Regions from separate parts of the Staphylococcus sp. Marseille-Q1834 genome, predicted to be linked through region 2. Evidence: riboswitches for the same ligand, from Rfam matches in the RefSeq annotation. Region 2 holds a riboswitch; each other region holds the start of a gene.
The links. Region 2 has a riboswitch for thiamine pyrophosphate ahead of LIX58_RS05025 (long-chain fatty acid--CoA ligase). Riboswitches for the same ligand answer to the same signal wherever they lie in the genome.
Positions count from the first base shown of each region.

Region 1: another riboswitch for thiamine pyrophosphate. It lies ahead of LIX58_RS00800 (ECF transporter S component); the one in region 2 lies ahead of LIX58_RS05025 (long-chain fatty acid--CoA ligase).
Region 3: another riboswitch for thiamine pyrophosphate. It lies ahead of LIX58_RS06705 (thiamine phosphate synthase); the one in region 2 lies ahead of LIX58_RS05025 (long-chain fatty acid--CoA ligase).
Region 4: another riboswitch for thiamine pyrophosphate. It lies ahead of tenA (thiaminase II); the one in region 2 lies ahead of LIX58_RS05025 (long-chain fatty acid--CoA ligase).

Region 1 is NZ_CAKASN010000001.1:133,281-136,497, forward strand. It holds gene auxA (lipoteichoic acid stability factor AuxA) at 1-1,098, opposite strand, end outside; gene graF (glycopeptide resistance-associated protein GraF) at 1,249-1,383, shown strand; TPP riboswitch at 1,522-1,622, shown strand; gene LIX58_RS00800 (ECF transporter S component) at 1,709-2,284, shown strand; gene LIX58_RS00805 (ABC transporter ATP-binding protein) at 2,297-3,217, shown strand, end outside.
Region 2 is NZ_CAKASN010000001.1:997,811-1,001,027, reverse strand. It holds gene LIX58_RS05040 (3M3SH-releasing C-S lyase) at 1-80, opposite strand, end outside; gene LIX58_RS05035 (DUF308 domain-containing protein) at 226-738, opposite strand; gene LIX58_RS05030 (ECF transporter S component) at 838-1,410, opposite strand; TPP riboswitch at 1,512-1,610, opposite strand; TPP riboswitch at 1,710-1,809, shown strand; gene LIX58_RS05025 (long-chain fatty acid--CoA ligase) at 1,880-2,947, shown strand; gene LIX58_RS05020 (acyl-CoA reductase) at 2,958-3,217, shown strand, end outside.
Region 3 is NZ_CAKASN010000001.1:1,362,877-1,366,093, forward strand. It holds gene LIX58_RS06690 (thiazole synthase) at 1-3, opposite strand, end outside; gene thiS (sulfur carrier protein ThiS) at 5-205, opposite strand; gene thiO (glycine oxidase ThiO) at 189-1,304, opposite strand; gene LIX58_RS06705 (thiamine phosphate synthase) at 1,297-1,890, opposite strand; TPP riboswitch at 1,953-2,062, opposite strand; gene LIX58_RS06710 (MFS transporter) at 2,391-3,217, shown strand, end outside.
Region 4 is NZ_CAKASN010000001.1:1,713,077-1,716,293, reverse strand. It holds gene thiM (hydroxyethylthiazole kinase) at 1-307, opposite strand, end outside; gene thiD (bifunctional hydroxymethylpyrimidine kinase/phosphomethylpyrimidine kinase) at 300-1,121, opposite strand; gene tenA (thiaminase II) at 1,114-1,803, opposite strand; TPP riboswitch at 1,884-1,986, opposite strand; gene LIX58_RS08510 (transglycosylase family protein) at 2,079-2,822, opposite strand; gene LIX58_RS08505 (single-stranded DNA-binding protein) at 3,193-3,217, opposite strand, start outside.

The DNA.
Region 1 (3,217 bases), 860 kb from region 2:
TGTAGTAGCTATATAAATAATGATAATAAACATTAGTAATAATAATGTTACCCATTCAACAACATATTGTGTTTGCGATAATTGCCATTCACCAGACACAAATAATGAATTTCGATTGTTAAATTCTATAAATGTAAATAAGAATAAAACAAAACCACAGAAGATTTCTACATACGCTGGTTTAATCCATTTAGGTCGACGCATCCAATTAGGAATATCGTCTTCTTGAATATCAAACACATTTTTAAATTTACTTTTGAATTTATCGCGTTTAGATCTAATTTTTTCTAAGTCTACACTTCTTCTCGTCTTATGTGCATATTCTGATGTTTTATCTTGAAGTTGTTTGAAATGAACTTTAGATTGAGTCGATACATTTCCTTTAGTAGTTCTTGATAATTCTGGTTCTTCTTCCCCTAATTCTTCCTTAGTTAATGGAAGTGATCTTCTTAAGAATAAGAAGTTCCAAATAGATGCTTGAGCTAATAGCCACATCACTAAGAAGAAAGTATCTACACTTAAAATATCAATTGGTGCAATTTCATTTGCGTCAATTTTGCCGTATAAAGAAATTTGAGTAATTAAATAAGCAATACCATATGAAACAATAATCCATAGATAGTGACTTTTTCTATTTTCGCTATAAAGTTCATCTTTATAGACGATATAGCCTGTATGGATAACAAATGGAATGACGAAAATCACTGCCCAAAAACCATATACTTGCGTCATTAATGTAATTGTAATAAGGAAATATAGAATTCCAATAACTAAAAAGAAAATTGAGATGTCGTAATCATATTTCGTAGTTCTATATAATGTATAACCAATTAACATTAAAAGAATACCAAACAAAATAATGATGACTGCACTAATAATAGGAAAGTTGCCTATGAATCTACTCATCACTCTAATTATTTCACTAAAGAATGCATTAAGAAAATCCCATAAATTATGTATCCTTAATTCAGCTTTATTTTTATCTTTTAGTTGTTTAATTAAAGGTAAATTGATTAGGATAATGAGACCCGTGAAGAGTGAAACGATACCGATTAAATAACTATAGATAATCTCGGTGTGTTTCTTAAGAAAAGACATACTGTTCACCTCAAAATTTATTATATATGAAGATTTTCATCTTGTCTTTAATAAAAAAATAAAATACTTCTCTAGACCTATTTAAGTTTAACCTACTTTTTATTGGGTAAACAATAGATGTAACAATTATTCAACGAGGAGTGTTGTATGATGACAAACGAAGATGCTAAAAAAACAGCAGCTGAACAAGCTAAAGAAGCTGAAGACAAATTAAAAGAACAAAAAGAAGAAAAAACTGACGATCTAGAGCAAACTAAGCAAGATGTTCAAGATACTTTAGATTAATTTAATTTTTTGCTACCAGTCAATTATTCATTGACTGGTAGTTTTTATTTTTTCAATTTTTTCTTTAAAATATATTTAAATTTAAAAGCATCTTGACAATATTTCTTAAAAGTCATACATTTAAGTTAAATTAAATATTCAACGCACTAGGGGTGTGTATACTGAGATGAGGAGTATCCTCGAACCCTTTGAACCTGATCTAGTTAAAAGCTAGCGTAGGAAAGTGTCGCTAATATAAATAATTGTAATACATACATAATGCATTTTATTTAAATTCACGCACAACTTTCTACGGAGGGTTGTGCGTTTTTTAGGAGGAAGTAGTATGTCAAAAGGTTTAAAGCTATCAGAAATCTTAGTAACGGTGCTGATTGCTGTTGTATTTGCAATTATTTATAACTTATGGTGGTTACCATATAATTTTGCTCAAGTAGCAGGGATTCATTTAGAGCAATTAACTTATGGTGTATGGTTCATGGCTGCTGTAGTAGCATATTTAATCATTCCTAAACCAGGAATTGCTTTAATTGCTGAATTTGCTGCTGGAGCTGGTGAAACAATCGTAATGGGGAAATTTGATATTCCGACTATTGTTTACGCAGTTTTACAAGGTTTAGCTTGTGAAATTGTTTTTGCTATTTTCAAATATAAATCACGTTCATTAATGGTAGCTGCTTTAGCTGGTTTAGCAACTGCATTAATATCATTCCCAGTTGATTATTACTATGGTTATTTAAAAGATGTAGCTACATGGAACTTAGTGTTATTTATAGTTTTCCGAGCAATTAGCGGAATTGTACTTTCAGGAATATTATCTTGGTTAATTGTTAAAGCACTTGATCAAACTGGTGTAACCAAATTATTCCGCCCTGCTTCTCAAAAAGATTACGACAACCTATAAGGGGAAATTCATGTGTTAAGAGTTAAAAATTTACGCCTAAAATACCCAAATGGTAATCGAAAAATTTTCGATAACTTAAATATAGAAATTAAAGATAAACAAAAAGTGCTTTTACTAGGTCCTTCTGGATCTGGTAAAAGCACATTGCTTAATGTTTTAAGTGGAATCGTTCCTAATCTTATTGAACTTCCTATGAAGTATGATGAATTAGAAATCGATTCACAATCTGGTGTAATCTTTCAAGACCCAGACACACAATTTTGTATGCCTAAAGTATATGAAGAATTAGCATTTGTACTTGAAAATAAACAAGTGCCTCGTCATGAAATGGATCAACAAATTGAAAATGCCCTTGCTTCTGTAGATTTAAATGTTACAGATGATACCTTTGTTAATCACTTAAGTGGCGGTATGAAACAGAAATTGGCAATAGTAGAAACAATTCTTCAAGAAGCGAACACACTTTTCTTAGATGAGCCTACTGCTATGTTAGATGTAGATGCTACAGCAGATTTATGGAAAAAACTAATCCATTTGTGGACAGATCAAACTGTACTTATTGTGGAACATAAAGTGGAACATATTTGGGAATATGTTGACCGTGTTATTTTAATGAATTACGAAGGTGAAATTATCGCAGATGATACACCTGATTACATACTTCAAAATTGCGAAGCATTACTTACAGAATATGGAGTTTGGCATCCTCATGCCTGGGCACACGCACCAAAGTCAAAATCACTATCGCCTAATAAAAATGAAGTATTATTAGATTTTAAAAATGGTGAAATTATTCGTGGAAAAAATAAATTGTTTGCTGTAGATGATTTTAGTGTTCATCCGGGAGAATGGATTACTATTACTGGTAAAAATGGAGCTGGAAAGACTTCTCTATTAGAATCTATTCTTCAATTAATTAAATATAGAGGACAA
Region 2 (3,217 bases):
AATAAATAACCTTTGTAACCTTCCACATTCATAGCATTGGTATAGCGACGCTCTATAACTTCATCAAAATTGTAATTCAAAGTATCCCCTCCTGAAATTTATTTTCTTAATTATCATTTTAATACTTATTATTTTTAAATTCACTTTTTTAAAAAAGAGCATTATAGCCACCTATTTAAAAAAGCTATTTCCCCAAATACTGAGAAAATAGCTTTTTAGACTCTACTAAGCTAGGCCATCAATAACATAAGTGACGCCTAGTACTGCGAATGTGAAGGCAATCATTAATGATACGAAGATCATACCCATCATTGGATTAAATAGTAAGAGAATTCCTAAAATAAGACCTAGTATATTGACAATAATAGATAAAAATCGTAAGCGATTTTGATGAGAGATTGTAAATAAACCAATAGTTGAACTTACAATAAACCATGCTGCGAACATGAAGACGAAGAATTCAGAACTTGCGCCTACGTTAAACTTTACTAATAACCCAAAAATGATATCGATAATACCAATAATAATGATTAAACCTGTACCGCCTCCAGCTAACGCTTTCGTCGCGCGTCTGAATAACAGTTGGATGATACCGTTAATAAAAATAAATAAACCGATTAACCAAGTTAATGTATAAAAGTTCTTTACAGGATAGCTAAATATAATAATTGCTACTATAAGGAGCAACGTTCCCATAATCAAACTTGACCATTTCAATTTGCCGTTGTTTTGTGACAATATAATAACTCCTTCCAACTAACAAAAACAATAACTTAAGTATAGTCAAGTTATAACTTGGTAACAATAAATAATACTTAAATATTAAAGTGATATATTTTATAATGCATCAATATCATCTTTAGTGGAACTTCGGTATAGATTCGTCACCCCTGTTTTTTCTAGTGCTTTTACAATATAATATCCAAATGCACCTGACAAAAATGTTCCACTTAGAATTCTAATCGTGTACAGCAAAATTATATTCCAAGTTGCTAACTCTCCCAAATAATTGAATAACCAATCAACTGGTATAGTAAATATTCCAGCAGTTGCACCAGCTAACATAGCCACTGCTAGTTTAGTAGATTTATATTTAAAAATTAAAAATATAATTTCACATGCCAAGCCTTGAGCTAAACTATGTAATAATATAGACATATTGATATCACCTGATAAAATTGTCTCCCCAGCTCCTGCAGCTAATTCTGCTAATAAAGCTACACCAGGTTTGCGAATTATTAGAAATGCTACAACCGCAGCGATAAACCAAAGTCCATAGGCTATTTGATCTAAGTGTAGTCCTAAAGGCTTTAACGCTGCCACAGTTAATCCTACACCTTTATAAATTAATCCAAAAATAAAACTAATTAAAACAGTAACTAATATGTCTGCCAGACTTAACTTTTTCAACGTTTTCTTACTCCTTTACACAATTGTGCAGAGAATAGTACATAAAAAAACACAAACTTATCTAACTAGATAGTTTGCGCATATAAAAAAGTATATATTTTTATTATTGATATATACTTCCCTACGCTAGTGCTAACTAGTTCAGGTTCGAAGGGTTTGGATTGCTCCATCTCAGTTTAAAAACACCCCTAGTACTTATATCTGCCTTAATTTAAATATAGTTTTCTTTTATTTTTTTGTCAAAAATTAGTTTTGATATTTAATTCACATTTCAATATAATATTAATAAGACTAAAATTATATATCACTATGGGTGCTATTTGCTGAGAGAAGTTGATAACTTCAACCATTGAACCTGATATGGCTAAAACCAACGTAGGAAAGTGATTTTAGATAGATAATATCCACTAAAGCAGGGAGCACTATAATTGTGTCTCTCTGTTTTTATATTATAAAGGAGTAGATATAAATGACCTTTGATCAAATCAAACAGTATATTTATCAATTTATTGAATATGGAAGCTCAAATGATTTCCCTACAGTTGCTTTAAAGCTATTTGAGTTTCAATATAATGAAAACCATGACTATCAAAAATTTTGCTTATCTCAAGGTAAAACGCCTCAGACAGTTAACGATTGGAAAGATATTCCAGCTGTACCAATTAATGCTTTCAAACATGCAACATTTAGTGCTATACCACCTAAAGAAGCTCAATTTGTCTATATGACTAGTGGTACTACTAGCGGAATTAAAGGTAAGAATTACCATAAAGATTTAGATGTTTATGATTTAGCTATGACTTCCTTTTTCAAAAAAATGTTCCTTTCAGATTGTAGTAAAATTGAAATGTCTATATTATTCCCTACTCCTCAAGAATTACCGAATTCTTCATTAGCTCATTACCTTGAAGTTGCAAAGTCAACATTTGGAACGGTAAATAGTGCTACTTATATAGATAAAAATGGAATTCAATATTCTGAACTCATTAAAGCTTTAAGACAATCTGAAGCACATAAAACTCCGTTTGCTTTACTAGGAGCGAGTTACAGCATTGTTCACTTAATAGAATATCTAGAAGAGCATAATTTAGCTTTTAAATTACCTGTAGGTAGCCGAGTATTAGATACTGGAGGTTACAAAAATCGCTCAAAAGAGCTACCTCAACAAGAATTTTACGATAAAGTATCAAATCTATTTAATATTCCAAAAGATATGTGTATTAATATGTATGGCGTCACTGAGTTAAGTACTCAATTTTATGACAAAGGAAATGAAACCTCTCCATCAATTAAATTCGCACCTCATTGGTGTCGAAGTCGTGTGGTTAACCCTATGACCATGGAAGATGTTGCTTATAATGAAAAAGGTATTTTAATCCATTATGATTTAGCAAACTATAATTCTGTTGCAACAATAATGATGGAAGATGTTGGAGAGCCTACTCAAGAAGGGTTTATTTTACATGGAAGAACTGAAGGAGCATTAGCAAAAGGTTGCTCATTAGCTGTTGAAGAATTTTTAAATTCTAAAAATTAAGGAGATACATATGAAGCTAAAAGTAGGACATGTTCCTTTTATAGACAGTCACGAATTAAGCTATAAAGAAATCAAATTTCAGAATTATACTGCTTTAGTACCTGATTTGACTAAAGCTCAATTAGAATTCGTTTGTTCTAAAATAAAAGAAAATAGAATAAATTTACAAAATTATTCAACTACTAAAATTATTAATTTAATTGATACAGCTATTCATATTTTTTTAGATTCACAGTCTAAATGGCGAAAAAGTATTGATGAAATAATACC
Region 3 (3,217 bases), 370 kb from region 2:
CATATTATCCGCCTCCAACAAATTCTAATAATTCTAATTGATCATCTTCACGTACAGTATGATTATCATACTCTTCTTGTTTAATTAATGTCTTATTATGCTCGACGATGACACGTTCAGGGTCTAATTCAAGTGAGTGAAGCACTTGAGTAATCGACTGTTCTGCGTCGAATGTGAACGCATCACCATTAATGATACACTTCATTATTTGACCTCCTTGAAACATTAAATGACTCATAATTGCGTGGTTTAACACCAGTAAATAGCCAATTCGCAATATCACGGCCTATGACAGGTGAAAGTAAAATACCGTTACGGTAATGACCTGTAATGACGTATAAACCATCATCTATACGATCCATGATAGGCAATTCGCCATCAGTATAAGGGCGCACGCCAGACCATTGCTTAATGACTTTACCTTGTGCTAATTCAGGAATGCGTTCATTCGCGTATTGGTGTAGCCATGAGACACCTTGATTGGTATTGCCGACAGAATAATTATCAAACTCACTTGTCGCGCCAATAAGGAAACGATTAGGTTGTTTCGGCACGATATAGCAACCATTCGTCATAAATATCGTTTCTTTTAAATCTAAGTCGTCATGTTCAATCAATAATACTTCGCCTTTAACACCAACTACTTTACGCGGAAGTTGGTAGCGCTCTAATAATTTCGAAGTCCAAGCTCCTCCAGCGACAATCACTTTCTTAGCAACTAATTGACCTCTTGATGTAGATACTTCGTAATAGCCATTTTGACGTTCAACGTTAAGCACTTCAGTTTGATAATAACGATGAATATTACGTTGCTGTAGTGATTTGAAAAGTGCTTTCGTATAATGGTTCGCATTGATTTGTCCATCATTTGGAATGTAAATTGCCATTTCACTTGATGTGACATGACCATGCGTTAAATCAATTAAATCTTCTTCAGATAATTCCACTACACTAGGGTCCATGGAACTTAAGAATTCATATTGCTGTCTTAAACTTTCAACATCTTCAGGGCGATTCGCCACTTTGATTAATCCCGATGACTGATATTGAATATCGATACCTGTTTCATCTTGCAAAGCTTCGCACAGTTCTGGGAAAAGTGAGCGCGATTCGAGCGCAAGTCTAAATAAATCATTATCTTCAGTAAATTCATTTTGTGCACCTAGCATACCGCCTGCTTTGTAAGAAGCATGTTTACCAGGAACATCTCTATCGACAATAGCGACATCCATTTGTGACTGACTTAAATGTCGCGCAATAGACATGCCAATCACGCCTGAACCTATAATAAGAACGTCATGCATCTTTCAACCACTCCTTTCGTAACTGTTCGATTTGTTGTAAAGATGCGTTCATAAAGAAAGAAATTGCACATATACCAGTAAACCCTTTAGGTAATTGGTGAATCGTTTCTTTAGTGATGCCACCAATAGCATAAATAGGAATCGGCAAACGTAAAACGTCATTGACCTCTTCTTGTGAACGTGGCTGTTGATTTGGTTTAGAAGGCGTTGTGAAAATGTGGCCATAAAACACATAATCAAGACCATGTTCATAAGCTTGCTTCACAGATTCTTTAGAATGGGTCGACATACTGACTTCGACATGAGGGTATCGTTGTTTGTAATCAAACGCAGTCTTATCCATCTCACGACAATGTAATCGTGAAAGGCTCAATGATTCTAGTAACTTAACATCACTATGAATGATTACTTTCTCTTTTGGAAAGCCTGCATCTAAAAGTTGTGTGATGAAGTTAAATAACGCTTTACGTGACATAGGGGTACGAAAAAGTAGTCCGTCTATCCCTTCAGCTATAGCTAAGAAATGCTGTAAATCTTCGTCTGTTAAATCTTTGTAAGTCGTTATTGCAATAAATATATGCCTCACCCCTTGAACAATAAAAAACGCTATTACCCTCGTAGGGAAATAGCGTTTAGCTCAACTTTACGATATCCTTTACGCCACTTTCCTACGCCAGTACAAACTGGATCAGGTTCCAGGAATTATAAAGTTCGTTCTTTACTCTCAGCCTTAAACAAAGGCACTTCCAGTGGATGATAAATTTTATTCATTTATAAATTAATTAATAGCGTTTCAGTTCAATTTCATTTTACAGTTTTTCTGATTAGAGTTCAAATCTTAAATAAAAATAAATATGACACTACTTTTCGAAAAGTAGTATAACAACACAAACAAGCGCAATTTAATAAAAAACTTTTGTAAAGATATTGTAAACGTTTGCAATACCTGGTAATATGATAAAAAATAAGTGATTAAGCCTATCATGACAGGGCTTGAAAGGTGGAAAGTGATTAGAGCAAAAGGGAGTCTTCATGATTAATAGACAACATAAAAAGAATCAACAAAAAAGGAAAGTAGGAAAGAATATGGTTCAAAGACAAAGGAAAAGTAATGTCCGTTGGATGTTCGCATTACTATTTTTTATTATCGGAGTAATTGCATATATGGATAGATCGAATATCTCATATATTGCACCACAAATGATGCAAGATTTACATATGAATAAACAGCAATTTGGTTTATTAGCATCCTTCTTCTCATTAGGATATGCATTAATGCAAGTACCTTCAGGTATGTTAGCTGAAAAGTTTGGTCCACGTAAAATGATTACTATCGCATTAGTATGGTGGAGTGCTTTTACAATTTTTACAGGAATGATTAAACATCACGGTTTATTATTCTTAGTGCGTTTCTTATTTGGTGTAGGGGAAGCACCAATGTATCCATCAAATGCAGTTTTCAACTCAACATGGTTTGCGAAAGATGAAAAGGGAAGAGCATCTAGTGCATTATTAGCAGGTTCGTATTTTGGACCAGTACTAGCACCAATTATTACTATCGCCATTGTAAATGCATTTAATTGGCAAGCTGTCTTTTATATTTTTGGTGCGGTTGGTGTCTTAATTGCGATTTTATGGGGAATCATCGCAAAAGACCTTCCAGAGCAACATCGTATGGTTAACGAAGCGGAAAAACATTTTATTATGCAAAATCGTGACTTAGTTCAAACTAGCAAATCTTTACCACCATGGAATCAATTCTTCCGTCGCGTAAGTTTCTATGCTATCGCAGGTCAATACTTTGTAGTTCAATTTATTATTACATTATTCTTAATTTGGTTACCAACATACTTAACAGAGCAATATCATGTAGAGTTTAAACATATGACAATCAGTTCATTACCTTGGTTTAT
Region 4 (3,217 bases), 720 kb from region 2:
GACAAAATTGTTTACGATAAGTTGAAGCTCCAACTGCTACTGGATCAAATACAATTGGCGTACCTTGTTGGTTAGCGATTTTCCCAATTTCTAGAATATCTTCTTCATTAGCTTTAGTTAATGTACCAATATTTATTAATAATGCACCTGCCACTTTATAAAACTCTTCAGCCTCTTCAGGTGCTTCACTCATTGCTGGGCTTGCGCCAATACTCAATAGACCATTAGCAGTAAAGTTTTTTACGACATCGTTGGTATAACAAACAACTAATGGATTTTCATTTCTTAATTTCTCTAAATTATTCATCATCTAATCCTACTTTCTTCATATAAGCAAAGTGGTTCACTGGACCACGACCTTGACCAATTTCAGGTGTATATTCAATACTTAGTGAAATAAATTCCTTAGCCTTTTTAACCGCTTCATAAATTGATTTACCTTTAGCAAGTTCTGCAGTTATTACTGCTGAAAATGTACAACCAGTACCGTGCGTATGTGGTGTATCAAAGCGTTTATTTTCAAATGTATAAACGTCGTCTTTAGTAAATAAGAAGTCTTTAGCGTTATTTAAATCAGCTGAATGTCCACCTTTAATCACTACACCCTTACTACCAATTTCATTAATAAAGATGTGCCCTGCTTTACGAATACTTTCTTCAGTATCAATTTTTAGACCAGTAATTTCTTCTGCTTCAGGAATATTAGGTGTTACAACGTCAGCTAATGGCAATAACGTGCTTTGTAAATGTTTTTTAGTAGCATCATCCATTAATGAATCACCACTTTTAGCTAACATAACAGGGTCTATCACGTATGGAATATCAGAATGTTGTTTTAAATATTCTTGTACAAGTTCCATTGTCTCATGCGTAGCAATCATACCTGTTTTAATTGCATGTGGTAATTCATCATCAAATACACTATCAAGTTGTTCCTTGACCCAACTTGTTTCTAAATTATGAATGTGTTGAACACCTTTAGTGTTTTGAGCCACAATACTCGTGATAGCAGCCATGCCATAGACACCACAAGCGTGAAATGATTTTAAATCTGCCATTACTCCAGCACCGCCTGATGGATCAGTGCCTGCTATTGTTAATGCAATTTTTGGTTTATTCATGTTCTTCTCCTCCAAAGTTCCATTGCTCATCTATGTAAGCCATATTAAAGAAATTACGTTCATGAATCGTACTTTGTAAGAAACTTTCTTTAATTTCTTGTTTCTCTTGATCGCTACAATTTTCAGTTAATTCATCTAACATACGATCAAAGACTTCGATTAAAGGACGCATTTCAGTACTATAAAAATCAAACCATCTAGCCGTAATGACATCTCTATTTAAATTTTGGTCTTCTAATGCCATTTTTGCTATGACTTCATAGACATATGGGCAAGGTGCCATAGCGGCAATTGTATAGGCTGCATTTTCATGAGCATAAGCATGATAATACATATGTTTGATGTAATGATCTCCACTCGGAGGCCATACTTTCTCACGAACAATTTCTTCGTACGGTTCGTTTATATAATCTGCTAAAATTTCATGTGCTTCTACTTCACCGTCTAACATAAATTCGATTTGCTCTACTAAAAATTTAACATCTGTCATAGAAGGCGCTTTAGGAATTAATAGTGCATACAAATTAGTAAATTCTTTTAGATATGAAGCATCCGCGCGTAAATATTGACGCACAGCTTGTTTAGGTAATTGACCTTTTAATAAATCTTGAATGAAACCATCTTTGTAAATTTGTTCAATAATAGGTTGTGCTGCTTCTTTTAACTCAGTTGAAAAGCTCATTATAATTCCTCCCTTAAATTAAAAAACTACATTTCAACGTATCAACGCAGAAATGTAGTCATCTTCAATAGAAGGTATGTAAAATTACATAACTACTTTCCTACGTTGGTACTAACCAAATCAGGTTATAAGGGTCTGAAAAAATCATCTCAGCCATAGTTTTTGGCTCCCCTAGTAGTTTTATTTTATTAATTTTACATTATCAAACAGTATATTATTTTTCAAATAAAAAACTGAGATGTTTCATTAATCGAAACATCTCAGTAAATATTAATTTATGCAGTTACCCATTGTGATGGGCCAGCAGTGTTGTAAAGTTTTACAGCTGCAGCATCTTGAACGTGTTCAGGTACTTGCGCTGGTGATACACCTTTATATTGAGCAGGTGCTACTGAATCCCATGTAGATTGTAAGAATTGGTATTTACCAGCTGCGCCTGAGCTTGGGTTGATAGCGTGAATATCGCCACCTGATTCACGTTGAGCAATTTGTTGTAAATGACCATTTACGTGTACTGAAGAACCATTTGAAGCTGTGTTGTTGCTTGTTGATGCTTGTTGTGGTTGTTGAGTTTGCTCAGTTTGTGGTGCTTGTTGAGTTTGAACTGGTTGTTGTTGATTAGATTGTTGTTGTGAAGCTACTGTTTCAGCTGATGTTTGGTTGTTAGAAGCTGAAGCTTGTTCACTAACATTTTGTTGTTGTGGTTGCTCAGTTTGAGTTGCTTGTGATGTTTGAGCTACTGGTGTAGATTGACCAGTTGTTTGACCTGTTTGAGCATAGTTCCAAACCCAATGCGTACCATTTGATTCAAAATGGTAAGTGAAACCATCATAATCAAATGTTATGTTATAAGCGCCTTCTTGGATAGGGCTATTATTTAATGATTGATCATTTGATTGAGCTAATTGTGCTAATTCAGCTTTATTAATTTGTGACTCACTTGCATCTGCGTGACCTGCATTACCAGCTGCTACTCCTAAGCCTACTGCTAATGTTGAAGCAATAATAGTCTTTTTCATAGTTTAAAAGTCCTCCTGTTTAATTTTTTTCCTAATCAAATTAATTACAGGTAATACTCTAACATCTGAAAAAGCGTCGCAGGTTACAGCCAAATAAAAAAAGAAGCCTCTTTTTTACATGGAAATTACAAGAAATGAGACCTTAAATTACTTCAAAATATTCATTCAACCCTTTCATGGCAGTTTTAAAGTGTTTACGTTAGCTTGTTATGTATGTAATATTCTTGAAATCTTTCAGATATTTATCTTAAAAATTAAGAACCTCTCCCCATTAATTTGAATTAATAAAGAGAGATTCTGAGTATAATTGAAAGATGTTATATATAAAATAGAGAAGATTGGAGTTAAAGTTTAGAAAGTTGATTTAATTTTAATTGATATTAATAATGTCTAAA